Regions from separate parts of the Aquipuribacter nitratireducens genome, predicted to be linked through region 2. Evidence: predicted binding sites of a transcription regulator. Region 2 holds the regulator's gene; the other holds the start of a gene.
What was found. The regulator HspR, encoded in region 2, represses chaperone genes until heat shock. The targets are predictions, from matches to a motif close to AAGTTGAGTCNNNNNGACTCAACTT.
Positions count from the first base shown of each region.

Region 1 (6,997 bases), on a different contig from region 2:
CGACTCCGCCCTCGTCGCCACCCTCGCGGTCGACGCGCTCGGCGCCGACGCCGTCCACACGGTGTCGCTGCCGAGCCGGTACTCCTCGCAGCACTCCCTCGACGACGCCGCCGAGCTCGCCCGCCGCCAGGGCACCCGGCACCGGGTCGTCGCCATCGCCGACATGGTCGAGCCGTTCGTCGGCGGGCTCGATCTCACGGGGCTCGCGGAGGAGAACGTGCAGTCCCGCGTCCGGGGGGTCGTCCTCATGGCGCTGAGCAACGCCGAGGGCCACCTCGTGCTCGCCCCCGGCAACAAGAGCGAGCTCGCCACGGGCTACTCCACGATCTACGGGGACGCGGTCGGCGGCTTCGCGCCCATCAAGGACGTCCCGAAGACGCTCGTGTGGCGGCTCGCGCGCTGGCGGAACGAGCAGGCGACCGCCCGGGGCGAGGTGCCGCCGGTGCCCGAGGCGAGCATCGAGAAGCCGCCCTCGGCCGAGCTCGCGCCGGGACAGCTCGACAGCGACTCCCTGCCGGACTACGAGCTGCTCGACGAGCTCGTCGACGGCTACGTCGTCGGCGACCTCGGGCGCGAGGCCCTCGTCGCGCGGGGCGCGGACGCCGAGGTCGTCGACCACGTCGTCCGCCTCGTCGACCGCGCCGAGTGGAAGCGCCGGCAGTACCCGCCGGGCCCGAAGATCAGCCCGAAGGCGTTCGGCCGGGACCGTCGCCTGCCCGTCACGACCCGCTGGCAGGAGCGCAGCTGAGGCTCTGCCAGCATTGCCGACCATGGACGCCCCCGCCGCCGACCGTCCCCCGCACCAGCCGCGGCAGGTGCGCACCCTCCACCTGCAGCGGTGGAAGGCCGAGGGCCGGCGCTGGGCGATGCTCACCGCCTACGACGCCATGACGGCACGCGTGCTGGAGGAGGCGGGCATCCCCGTGCTGCTGGTCGGCGACTCGGCCGCCGGGGTCGTCTACGGCTACGACACCTCCATCCCCGTGACGATGGAGGAGCTGCTGCCGCTCGTCGGCGCGGTGGCCCGCGCCACCCACCGCCCGCTCGTCGTCGCGGACCTGCCCTTCGGCTCGTTCGAGTCCTCCGACGCCCAGGCCGTCGACAGCGCCGTCCGGCTGATGAAGGCGGGCGCCAACGCCGTGAAGCTCGAGGGCGGGGCGCGGCGCGCGGGCCGGGTCGAGGCGATCGTGACGGCCGGCATCCCCGTCATGGGGCACATCGGGTTCACCGCGCAGGCGGAGCACGCCATCGGCGGCTACCGGGTCGCGGGCCGCGGGGAGGCCGCTGACCAGGTCGTCGAGGACGCGCGTGCGATCGCCGCCGCCGGGGCGTTCTCGATGGTCGTCGAGATGGTGACGCTCCCCGTCGCGCGACGGGTGCAGGACGCCGTCGACATCCCCACCATCGGCATCGGCTCCGGTCCGGACCTCGACGCCCAGGTCCTCGTCTGGCAGGACATGGCGGGCCTCAACGACGACCGGCGGTACCGGTTCGTCAAGCGCTACGCCGACCTGCGCGAGCAGCTGCGAGGGGCCGCCGAGGCGTACGCCGCCGACGTCGAGTCGGGGGTCTTCCCCGGCCCGGAGCACGCCTTCGACGCCTGAGCGGGGACCCGCGGGCTCAGCGTCCGCCGCGCTCCCAGCGCTCGTCCTCCTCGTCCCACCGCTCGTTGCGCGCCGCGGCCGTCTCCAGTGCGGCAGCGGCGGCCTCGCGCGTGGGGTACGGCCCGATGAGGTCGGTGTAGTGGGACTGACGCCCCTCCTCCACCTGCTTGGTCCGGGTGTTGAACCAGAACTCGCGCTCACCGTCGTCGCTCATGCCCCCAAGTCTGCGTTCCTGCCGACGTCCGGGCCAGAGGTCGACTGTCCTGTCGGGAAGGCGGAGCGCTGGTCAGAACATTGAGCGGACCCGACGCAAGTCGGACTTGAGCGAGAGCCGCTCAAGTCCTATCCTCACTGCGTGGTCCCGGAGGGGCCGGGACCTCGTTCTCCGCAGGAGGTCTGCCATGGCCGTCGGCCGTTCCTTCTTCACCGACATCGACCGGGTCTTCGAGGACATGACCCGGGGCATGGGCGGTGCACCGGTGGGCTTCGGTGCCGTCGACGCCGCGCTCGACGTCGACTCGGGCCGGCTCACCGCCCGCTTCGACCTGCCGGGCGTGGACCGCGACTCGCTGTCCGTCCGCGTCGCCGGTGACGCGCTCGTCGTGGAGGCGCTCCGCTCCCCCGTCGAGCTCCAGCGCCGCCACAAGGTGCTCGCCGCCGAGCGCAGCACCGGGCAGGTGCGGCGGGTGTTCCGCACCGGGCTCAACCTCGACGCCGACTCCGTGACGGCGCGCTTCGAGGACGGCGTCCTCGAGGTCGAGGCCGGCACACGCGCCCCCGGCCGCACCGTGCAGGTGTCGTTCGCCGGCGCGCGTGACACCGGGGAGCAGCACTCGATCGTGTCCGGCGAGAGCAGCGAAGGCACCCACGAGCGCGGCGACGAGCAGCGCTCCTGAGCGCGAGGACCTGCCCGGCCGCACCGCCCGCCTAGACTCGCCGCATGCCGACGAGCACCGAGCGGGCCCCGGTGCGGCCGGGCAGGGTGAGCGCGCGACGCCCCGTCCCCCCGCAGATCCGACGCCCCGAGTACGTCGACCGGCCGCGAGCGGCGCGCTGGACCGGCGGTGAGATCAAGGACGCGGCGACCGTCGCGGCCATGCGCGAGGCCTGCCGGCTGGCGGCCGACGCGCTGCAGGCCGTCGGTCGGGCCGTCGCGCCCGGTGTCACCACCGAGGAGCTCGACGAGGTCGGCCACGAGTACCTCGTCTCGCGCGGCGCGTACCCCTCGACCCTCGGCTACCCGGGCCACGGCGCCCCGCCGTTCCCGAAGTCGCTGTGCACGTCGGTCAACGAGGTCATCTGCCACGGCATCCCCGACGACACCGCCCTGACGGCCGGCGACATCGTCAACGTCGACATCACCGCCTACCTCGTGACGAACGGGATCGCGGTCCACGGCGACACCAACGCGACCTTCCTCGTCGGCGGCGACGACGCCGTCAGCGAGGACGTGCGGCTGCTCGTCGAGCGCACCCGCGAGGCGACGCTGCGCGGCATCCGCGCCGCGCTGCCCGGGCGGCGGCTCAACGTCATCGGCCGGGTCATCGAGAAGTACGCCGACCGGTTCGGGTACGGCGACGTCGCCGCGTTCACCGGCCACGGCATCGGCGAGGCCTTCCACTCCGGGATCGTCGTGCCGCACTACGACGCCGCCCCCGACTACGACACGCTCATCGAGCCCGGCATGACGTTCACCGTCGAGCCGATGCTCACCCTCGGTGCCTCCCAGCACGTCCTGTGGGACGACGGGTGGACGGCGGTGACGGTCGACGGCTCGTGGAGCGCCCAGTTCGAGCACACCGTCCTCATCACGGAGTCGGGCCCGGAGATCCTCACGGTCCCGACCGACGGCGACGCCCCGGGAGGCCTGCTGTGAGCCGGTACGCGCTCGGCGTCGACATCGGCGGGTCCGGCATCAAGGCCGCGGTCGTCGACGTCGACGCCGGCGAGCTCGCGGCCGACCGGGTGCGGGAGAAGACCCCGAAGGGCGCGCGACCGGGCGACGTCGCCGAGGTCGCGGCGTCCGTGGTCCAGCAGGTCCTCGCCGCCGGCCCGGAGCCGACGACCGGCCCGACGGTCGGCGTCGGGTTCCCCGCCGTCGTGCAGCACGGCGTCACCCGGACGGCCGCGAACGTCCACGACGACTGGGTCGACGCGCCCGCCGCGCGGCTGCTCACCGAGGCGCTCGGGCGCCCGGCCGTCGTCGCCAACGACGCCGACGTCGCCGGTCTCGCGGAGGTGCGCTTCGGCGCGGGCCGCGACGTCGAGGGCACGATCGTCGTCACGACGCTCGGCACGGGTATCGGCAGCGCCCTGTTCGTCGACGGCCGGCTCGTGCCGAACACCGAGTTCGGTCACCTCGAGATCGACGGCGAGGACGCCGAGAAGGGCGCGGCCGACAGCGCCCGCGAGCGCGAGGACCTGTCGTGGAAGGACTGGGCCAGGCGGCTCCAGCGCTACTACGCCCTCCTCGAGCTGCTGCTCCAGCCGGACCTCATCATCGTCGGCGGCGGGGTGAGCAAGAAGCACGACAAGTTCCTGCCGCTGCTGGAGCTGCGCACGCCGCTCGTGCCGGCGGAGCTGCGCAACGAGGCAGGCATCATCGGGGCGGCCGTCATGGCCGCCGAGCTCGACACCGGCGGCCGTACCGACGACACCCCGGCGCGGGACGTCGCATGAGCGACCAGCCGAGCGTGCCCCAGATCCGCGTGACGCTGCCGGACGAGCTCGCCGGCGGGCACTACGCCGACTTCGTGCGGGTGTGGCACGGCAAGGACATCTTCACCCTCGACTTCGCCGCGCTCCTCGCCCCGCCCGGCCCGGACGGGACCACCGCGCGGGTCGTGTCCCGTGTCCGGATCCCGCCGAGCCAGGTCTTCGAGATCATGAAGGCGCTCGAGCGGTCACTGACGGCGTGGGAGTCCGACCAGCAGCGAGGCTGACGGTCGAACCGCCGCCGACCGGCGGGAGGCCGCCTGCCGCGAGGACGAGGTCGCGCACCTCGGTCGCCTCGACCCGCTCCCGGGCCAGCGCCGGGTCGCTGCACAGCAGGAGCGGCGCGTCGTCGGCTCCACCGGTCGCGTCCGGCAGGCGACCGTGGCTGCCCCGGACCCACCGCGGGTCCAGCGGCACGACGTCCATCGCGTACCGCAGCCCCAGCTTCTTGCGGACCAGCTGCAGGCCCGCCCGTGCCTTCGCGGTCCGGTCGGCGGGGTCGAAGAAGAGCTCCGCCGGGTCGTAGCCGGGCTTGCGGTGGATCTCGACGCCCCGAGCGAAGTCGGGGGCGCGGGCGTCGTCGAGCCAGTAGTAGTACGTGAACCACGCGTCCGGCTCCGCGACGAGCACGAGCTCCCCGGCCCGCTCGTGGTCCAGGCCCGCCGCCCGCTTCCCCGGGCCGTCGAGCACCTGCTCGACGCCCGGCACCTCGCGCAGGAGCGCGGCGACCCGCTCGACGTCGTCGGCGTCGCGGACGTAGACGTGTGCGACCTGGTGGTCGGCGACGGCGAACGCCCGGGAGGTCCACGGGTCCAGGTACTCCATGCCCGCCTGGGTGTGGACCTCGAGCAGGCCCTCACGGCGCAGCACGCGGTTGACGTCGACGGGCCGGGACACCTCGGTGATGCCGTACTCCGACAGCGCGACGACCGTGACGCCCTGGTCGCGGGCGTCGTCGAGGAGCGGGGCGAGCGCGGCGTCGAGGTCGGCGGCCGCGCGGCGCGCCTGCCGGGACCGGGGCCCGTGGCGCTGCAGGTCGTAGTCGAGGTGCGGCACGTAGGCCATCGTGAGGTCGGCGCCCGGCATGAGCCCCCGGGTCGCCCCCACGATCCAGCGGGTCGACTCGATCGACGCGGTGGGCCCCCAGTACGTGAAGAGGGGGAACTCGCCGAGCTCCGCGACGAGCTCGTCGTGGAGCGCGGGCGGGCGCACGTAGCAGTCCGGCGACTTGCGGCCGTCCGCGTGGTAGATCGGCCGTGGCGTCACCGTGACGTCGGTGCTCATCCCCATCGCGTACCACCAGCACACGTTGACGGCGCGGTAGCCCGGCACGTGCCGTCGGGCGGTCTCCCACACCTTCTCCCCGCCGACGAGCCGGTTGTGCTGGCGCCACAGGTGCACCTCCCCGAGGTCGCGGAAGTACCAGCCGTTCCCCACGGCCCCGTGCTCCGCCGGCGGCAGACCCGTGAGGAACGTCGACTGCGCGCTGCACGTGACGGCGGGCAGCACGGTGCCGAGCGGGGCCGAGAACCCCGCGTCGGCGACCTGCCGCAGGCGCGGCATGTCGGTGAGCGCCCGCGGGGTGAGGCCGACGACGTCGAGCAGGAGCACGGGGGTGGGAGTCATGCGACCTCCGTCGCGGTAGGGCAGGTGAGCCGGTCACGGACCCACGCGAGCTCGGCGGCCACGCCGTCCGCGAGGCGGGTGCCGCCGGCGGCGACGCGGTGCTCGGCGGGCAGCACCGACCACGTGTAGGTCTCGACCTCGACGACGTCGACGCGGACGGGCGGAGCGGAGCCGACGACGAGGGTGTCGAGGGCCGTCTCGAGCGGTCCCGTGAGGGGGCGGGCGGGTCCGTCCCAGCGAGCGTGGAGGGGAGCGTGGACGTGGCAGCGCCACAGCCCCTCCCCCGGCAGGCACCGCAGGGCGTCGGGCACGTCGTCGACGGCGTCCATCGTGCCGTCGGCGGCGAGCTCGCGGACCTGGTGGAGGAAGCGGGCCTCGTCGAAGGCGGCGACGGCCGCGCGACCGGCGGGGTCCGCGGGCCGCTCCACGTGCACCGCCGCGGACGCCTGTAGCTTGACCACGCCGACGTCGGCGCGGGCGAGGCGCGCCGCCGCGTCCGTGAGGTCGTCGAACCCGACGGCGGAGTGGCACGTGTCGAGGCACACCCCGAGCGCGCCGTCGGCGGCGGGCGCGACGCCGTGCTCGGCGAGGAGCGCGCCGAGCCCGCGCGTGGGGTGGAGCGCGTCGTCGAGCACCTCCCACACGCAGCCCGGCTCGGGCTCGAACCCGACGCGCACCCGCCGGCCGGTGGCCTCGGCGAGGCGACGCAGTCCCGTGTCGAGAGCGGCGAGGTGCGCCCCGGCGGCGGCCCGGCGGTCGTCGTCCCAGGGCTCGCGCCACGCCAGCGGGAGGGTGCTGACGGTGCCGGTGGCGACGTCGTCGGGCAGGAGCGCCGTGAGGACGCGGGCGCAGGTGAGCGTGTGGGCGAGGCGCTCGGGCGCCGTCCAGTCCGGGTGGTAGACGGCCCGCTTGTCGCGCTGGCCGTGGAAGTCGCCGTAGGGGAACGCGTTGAGCGTGACGACCTCGAGCCCGAGCCGGTCGAGCGTCTCCCGCAGGGTGCGGAGCGGACCGCCCGCGGGACCGCCTGCGTCGGCGTCCGCGGCGAGCGAGTC
Region 1 is NZ_JBBEOG010000017.1:1,364-8,360, forward strand. It holds gene WAB14_RS18025 (NAD+ synthase) at 1-748, shown strand, start outside; gene panB (3-methyl-2-oxobutanoate hydroxymethyltransferase) at 771-1,604, shown strand; gene WAB14_RS18035 (SPOR domain-containing protein) at 1,621-1,818, opposite strand; gene WAB14_RS18040 (Hsp20/alpha crystallin family protein) at 2,006-2,500, shown strand; gene map (type I methionyl aminopeptidase) at 2,545-3,480, shown strand; gene ppgK (polyphosphate--glucose phosphotransferase) at 3,477-4,283, shown strand; gene WAB14_RS18055 (DUF3467 domain-containing protein) at 4,280-4,546, shown strand; gene WAB14_RS18060 (alkaline phosphatase family protein) at 4,488-5,945, opposite strand; gene eboE (metabolite traffic protein EboE) at 5,942-6,997, opposite strand, start outside.
Region 1: a site for HspR is predicted at 1,922-1,946, ahead of WAB14_RS18040 (Hsp20/alpha crystallin family protein). Genes of this name have one in related genera too.

Region 2 (6,997 bases):
GGCGCCCTCGGCGGCGCCCGCGCCGACGACGGTGTGGAGCTCGTCGATGAACGTGACGATCTGCCCGTCGGAGGCCTCGATCTCCGCGAGGACGGCCTTGAGCCGCTCCTCGAACTCCCCGCGGTACTTCGCGCCGGCGACCATGGCCCCGAGGTCGAGCGCGACCAGACGCTTGTCGCGCAGCGACTCGGGCACGTCGCCGGAGACGATCCGCTGGGCGAGGCCCTCGACGACGGCGGTCTTGCCCACGCCGGGCTCGCCGATGAGGACGGGGTTGTTCTTCGTGCGGCGGCTCAGCACCTGCACGACGCGCCGGATCTCCGCGTCGCGGCCGATGACGGGGTCGAGGCGACCCTCGCGCGCGTCGGCGGTGAGGTCGCGGCCGTACTTCGTGAGCGCGTCGTACGTGCCCTCGGGGTCCGGGCTCGTCACCTTGCCGGCGCCACGGACCTGCGGCAGGGCGGCGAGGAGGCCGTCGCGGGTGGCCCCGGCGCCGCGCAGCACCTCGCCCACCGGGCCCTGGTCCGCGGCCAGGCCGAGCAGGAGGTGCTCGGTGGAGACGAACGCGTCGTCGAGGCCGCGCATCTCGTCGCCCGCGGCGGCGAGGGTGGTGTGGACGCCGCGGGAGACCCGCGGTTCGGTGACGGAGGTGCCGGACGCGCTCGGGAGGGCGTCGACGAGCTGGTCGGCGCGCCGCCGCAGCGCGTCGGCGTCGGCCCCGACGGCCGCGAGGAGCGCAGAGGGCACCCCGGCACGGTCGGCGAGGAGGGCCTGGAGCAGGTGTGCCGGCTCGACGAAGGGGTTGCCCTCCGTCGTGGCGCGGTGGGCGGCCGCGGAGAGCGCCTCCTGGCTGCGGGTGGTGAGCTTCGGGTCCAACAGACGTCCTCCTGGTCTTGAGCCGATCGGGCTCAAGTATGGAAGTTGAGCCACGTCGCGTCAACTTCGGTGGGCTGCCGCCGGACGTCCCCACCCATAGGCTCGTCCGACATGGCGAGCAGGCAGTCCACCCGCGAGTCCGACGGCACGACGAGCGCCGCAGGCGACGGCAGCGGCACGCACGAGGACTTCGAGTCGCGCGCGTGGCTCACCGACATGGACGGCGTCCTGGTGCGCGAGGGGGAGATGGTCCCTGGCGCCGACCGGTTCCTCGCCGCGCTGCGCGAGGCAGGCCGACCGTTCCTCGTCCTGACGAACAACTCGATCTGGACCGCGCGCGACCTCGCGAACCGGCTCCAGGGCAGCGGCGTCGACGTCCGCGAGGAGGAGATCTGGACCTCCGCGCTCGCGACGGCGACGTTCCTGCGCGACCAGGCCGAGGGGGCGTCGGTCTACGTCGTCGGCGAGACCGGCCTGACGTCGGCGCTGCACGAGAGCGGGTTCGTCATCACCGACACCGACCCGGACTACGTCGTGCTCGGCGAGACCCGCACGTACTCGTTCGAGGCGATCACCAAGGCGATCCGTCACATCACGAACGGCGCCCGCTTCATCGCCACGAACCCCGACCCGACGGGCCCCTCCCCCGAGGGACCGCTGCCCGCGTGCGGAGCCGTCGCCGAGCTCATCGCGACGGCGACGGAGCGCCGCCCGTACGTCATCGGCAAGCCGAACCCCGTGATGTTCCGCTACGCCATGAACCTCATCGGGGCGCACTCGGAGACCACGACGATGGTCGGCGACCGGATGGACACCGACGTCGTCGCCGGCATGGAGGCGGGCCTCCGCACCGTCCTCGTGCTGTCCGGGTCCACCCACGAGAAGGAGCTCGGCCGCTACCCGTACCGGCCCACGCTCGTGCGGGAGTCCGTCGCCGACCTCGTCGACATCGTGTGAGCCCGGGCCGCGCGCCGGGGTGGCCCGGTCGGCGCGGGGTCACTACGGTCGGGCAGGTCCCGCTGCTCCCGGGCACCGGCGCCCGGGTCCCGACCCGAGGGAGCCCAGATGTCCGCGAGCCTGCCGCTGCTGGCGACGAGCGCCACGACCGGTCCGATCGAGCGGGTGGAGAACGCCATCGACGGCGCCTTCACACCGGTGTCCGACGCCGTCAGCGCCGTCATCTTCGCGCCCGTCACGTTCGGGGAGATCTCGTTCCCGTGGATCGTGTCGTGGCTCATCATCGGCGCGGTCGTCTTCACCATCGGCTACAAGTTCATCCAGATCCGCGGCTTCGCCCACGCGACCGCCCTCGCCCGCGGGAAGTACGACGACCCCACGGCGCCCGGTGAGGTCACGCACTTCCAGGCGCTGACCGCGGCGGTGTCGGGGACCGTCGGCCTCGGCAACATCGCCGGCGTCGCGGTCGCGGTGTCGATCGGCGGGCCGGGCGCGACGTTCTGGATGATCGTCGCCGGCCTGCTCGGCATGGCGACGAAGTTCGTCGAGTGCACGCTCGGGGTGGCCTTCCGCGAGGAGCACCCGGACGGCACGGTGACCGGCGGTCCGTTCCGCTACCTCGCCGTCGCCTTCCGCAAGCTCAAGGTGCCCGGCCTGGCCAAGGTCCTCGTCGCCGTCTACGCGGTCGCGATCCTCGCCTTCGGCCTCGCCGGCGGGAACATGTTCCAGGCCAACCAGACCTTCGCGCAGGCGGAGAACGTCACCGGCGGCGCGGACGGCCCGCTCGGCTCCGGCGGCGCGTCGCTGATCTTCGGTCTGGTGCTCGCGACGCTCGTCGGCGCCGTCATCATCGGCGGCATCCAGTCGATCGCGAAGGTCACGAGCCGGCTGGTCCCCGCGATGGCGATCGTCTACGTGCTCGCGTGCCTCACGGTCCTCGCGTTCAACGCGACCGCGGTGCCGGGGGCGTTCGCCGCGATCGTCGACGGCGCCTTCGACCCCGAGGGGGTCGCGGGAGGGATCATCGGCGTGATGGTCGTCGGCTTCCAGCGCGCGGCCTTCTCCAACGAGGCCGGGCTCGGGTCCGCGGCCATCGCGCACTCGGCGGTCAAGACCCGTCACCCGGTGACCGAGGGCTACGTCGCCCTGCTCGAGCCGTTCATCGACACCGTCATCATCTGCACGATGACGGCCGTCACGATCGTCGTGGCGTCGCCCCAGTCGTGGCTCGACGCGCGGGACGCCTACGCGGCCGGTGAGAGCCCGAGCCCCGACGGCGTCGTCCTCACCTCCGACGCCTTCGCGACCGTCATCCCGTGGTTCCCCGTCGTGCTCGCGATCGCGGTCGCGCTGTTCGCGTTCTCGACCCTCATCACGTGGTCGTACTACACGCTGAAGGCGTGGACGACGCTGTTCGGCCGCACGCCCGGCAGCGAGCTCACCTTCAAGCTCCTCTACTGCGTCTTCACCGTCATCGGCACGGTGCTGACGTTCTCCGCGGTGCTGAGCTTCGCCGACGCGATGCTCTTCATCTGCGCGCTCGTCAACATCCTCGGGCTCTACCTGCTGTTCCCCGAGGTGCGGCAGATGCTGCGCGACTACACCGCGGCGCGTCGGGCGGGCGAGATCGTTCCGATCGCGGAGCGCGAGCCCACCGCCTGACCGCCCACGTCGGCAAGAACGCAGACCTACGCGCCAACCGTCGACACAAACGCAGACCTACGCGCCAACCGTCGACACAAACGCAGACCTACGCGCCAGAAGTCGGCAAAAACGCAGACAGACGGCGGGGCGGGTCAGGCGCGGGACTGCGGGCGCCAGACCACGAGCGCCGTCGACACCTCGCGGCGGCGGGGGCGGCGGCCGGGCGGCATCGCGACGATGTCCCCGGCGGCCCCGGCGGCGAACACCCGGTCGGCGGCCTCGCGGGTGCGGCGCAGGTCGTCGCGCGCGGCGGCCAGCTCGTCCTTCAGCCGGCGGACCTCCGCCTCGAGCTCGAGGATGCGGCGGATACCGGCGAGGTTGACGCCCTCCTGCTGCGACAGGCGCTGGACCTCGCGGAGGCGCTCGACGTCGTCGTCGGTGTAGCGCCGGCCGCCGCCGCGGGTGCGGGTCGGGGTGACGAGCCCCTCGCGGTCGTACTGGCGCAGCGTCTGCGGGTGCATGCCGGCGAGGTCGGCCGCGACGGAGATGACGTAGGCCCGGCGGACGGTCCTCGCCTCGCTCACGACGCCACCTCCTGGCGCAGGGACTCCGCCGCGGCGAGCAGGTCGGCGCGCGGGTCCGCGCCCTCGTCGGCCCGGCGCAGCGTCTCGACCGCCGCACGCGCCTCGCCGCTCAGCTTCTGCGGCACGACGACGGTGACGGTCGCGAGCAGGTCGGTGGGAGCGCCCTTGACGGCGGGGCCGCGGCCCTTGAGCCGGAACGTCCGCCCGGACGGGGTGCCGGCGGGCACCTTGAGCCGGGCGACGCCCTCGAGCGTCGGGACCTGCACGGTCGCCCCGAGGGCGGCCTCGGCGAAGGTGACAGGCACGTTCACGCGCAGGGCGGCACCGTCCCAGGAGAAGACCTCGTGCGACTCGACGCGGACCGTCACGAGCAGGTCGCCCCGGCCCGCCGACCCGGTGGCGCCCTTGCCGCGCACGCGGACCTTCTGCCCGTCCTTCACCCCGGCGGGCAGGCGGACGTGGACGGTGCGCGGACCGGCGCCGGGGTCGGCGACCTGGACGTCGACCTCGGCCCCGAGCAGGGCGCGCGCGAGCGTCACCCGGGCGGTGGCCGTGAGGTCGGCGCCCTTGACGGGGCCGCGGGTGGCACCGGGGAAGCCGCCGGTCGGCCCGCCGCCGGGCGCGCCCCCGAACCCGGCCTGCCCGCCGAGGAGGTCGGCGAGGAGGTCGTCGAACTCCTGCGAGCCCTGGCTGCTGCGGCGGCCGCTCGTGCGGGTGCCGTAGCCGCCGCGGGGCGCCCCGCCGAACATGCCGCCGAACAGGTCCTCGAAGCCGGCGCCGCCGGGGCCCGCCCCGCTCCCCGCGGTGAAGCGGGCACCGGAGCGCATCGCCCGCACGGCGTCGTACTGCTGGCGCTTCTCGGGGTCGGACAGGACCGAGTACGCCTCGCCGATGTCCTTGAACCGCTGCTCCGCGGCGGCGTCACCGGCGTTGGCGTCCGGGTGGTGCTTGCGGGCGAGCGCGCGGTACGCCTTCTTCACCGCGGCGGCGTCGGCGTCCTTGGGCACGCCGAGGACCGCGTAGAAGTCCTTCTCCAGCCAGTCCTGTCCCGTCATGGTGCGGACCAGGGTGCAACCCTGAGTCGGGTCGTGTCAAGTTTGGCTCAGCCGTCGACGGCCGAGGCGGTGCGAGCCGCCTCCCTGAGCGCCGCCAGGTACGCCATCGACACCTCGAACGGCGTGTACCCGTTCGACATGACGACGGCGGGCGCGCCGCGCTCGTGCCCGACGACCGCGCGCAGCGCGGAGCCCACCGGACCCTCGCCGTGGAGGACGGCGGCCTGGACGGCCTCGTCGACGCCGCTGGAGCGCAGCGTCTCGGCGGGGTCGCTGCCGAGCACCTCGGAGACCGCCGACAGCAGCCCCGCCGTGTAGGCGACGTCGCGGTGCTCCGGCTCGAGCCGGCCGCACGCGCCCGCACGGGCGAGCATCGTGACGACGTGCTCGCGGGGGACCTTGCGCGACCCGCCGAGCACCATGAGCACGACCCACGCGCTGAGGATGCGGGGCCCGAGCAGGACGACGGCCTGCAGGACCGAGCGGACGGGGCGCCCGACACCGGCGGGGCTGCTCGCCGTCCGCAGCACCCGCAGGGCCAGGCCCGGGTCGGAGGACACGAGCGCCTCGACCTCGGACGCCTCCGCCTCCGCGGCCAGCGCGGCGAGGAGCCGGACGCACGCGACCTCGGACGGCGTGAGCGTCGACGTCGCGACGGTGCGGGGACGGTCGAGGAAGAAGCCCTGGACCAGGTCGGCGCCGGCCGCGGCCGCGAGCTCGAGGTCGAGCTCGGTCTCGACCCGCTCGACGAGGACCTGCGCGTGCGGTGCCACGGCTCGGGCCTGTTCGACGACCTGGTGGAGGGCGGCCTGGCCGAGGCGGGACAGGTCGATCTTCACGACGTCGGCGACCCGCAGGAGCGGCTCGCGGCGGGCGTCGCCGTCCCAGTCGTCGATCGCGACCCGGTAGCCCTGGGCGCGCAGCCGCTCGACGCCCTCGAGGACCTCGGCGTCGACACCCACGTGCTCGAGGACCTCGACGACGACCCGGTCCGGCACGTCGGGCAGCGGGACGTCGCCGACCACGTAGCCGCGCGGCGCGTTGACGTAGAGGGGCAGCCGGCCCGAGATGTCGTCGACCCCGAAGTCGCCGAAGACGGCGCTCAGCACCTGGGCCGTCGCCGCCTCGTGGTCCTGCTCGTCCTGCAGCGACTCGATGGGGAGCTGCCGGAACAGCAGCTCGTAGCCGACCAGCCCACCGGCGATCCCGCCGACGAGCTCATGGATGCCCTGACGGCCCACGAGGACCGTGTGGAGGCTGCTGGTGCTCACCGTCACACGGTCCTCGTTCGGCACCGCCCGTGCCCGACTTGACCCTCAGGCGGGGGTCGCCACCGCCACACGGGCGGGGCGCAGGACACGTTCACCCGTTCGGTAGCCCCGCTGGAGCACCTGGGTGCACGTCGGCACGTCTACCTCGGTCTGCCCGTCCTGCAGCAGCGCCTCGTGGAGCGAGGGGTCGAACGGCTCGCCGGCCTCCCCGAACGCCTCGAGACCGAGCCGCTGCAGCGTGGCGGTCAGCTTGTCCGCCACCGCCGCGAAGGGACCCGTGAGGTCGCCGTGCTGCCGGGCGCCCTCGACGTCGTCGAGGACGGGCAGGAGCGCGGCGAGGACGGCGGCGCGCGCCTCCTGCCCCGCCTGCTCCCGGTCGCGCTCGACGCGCCGGCGGTAGTTGACGAAGTCCGCCCGCTCCCGCTGGAGGTCCTGCAACCGCGCGTCGGCGAGGGCGAGCGCCTCACCGAGCGGGTCCGACCCCTCCCCGGCCGGCCGCTCCGGGCCGTCGACCGGCGGCAGCCCGCCCTCGGCCCGGGCCGCCGCCTCGTCGGCGGCGGCCACGGACTCGTCGGGTCCCGGGTGGTCGGTCCCTACGGCCTCCTGCTGG
Region 2 is NZ_JBBEOG010000004.1:160,084-167,080, reverse strand. It holds gene clpB (ATP-dependent chaperone ClpB) at 1-876, opposite strand, end outside; gene WAB14_RS09455 (HAD-IIA family hydrolase) at 1,093-1,833, shown strand; gene WAB14_RS09450 (alanine/glycine:cation symporter family protein) at 1,942-3,495, shown strand; gene WAB14_RS09445 (heat shock protein transcriptional repressor HspR) at 3,630-3,998, opposite strand; gene WAB14_RS09440 (DnaJ C-terminal domain-containing protein) at 4,058-5,116, opposite strand; gene WAB14_RS09435 (EAL and HDOD domain-containing protein) at 5,164-6,387, opposite strand; gene WAB14_RS09430 (nucleotide exchange factor GrpE) at 6,433-6,997, opposite strand, start outside.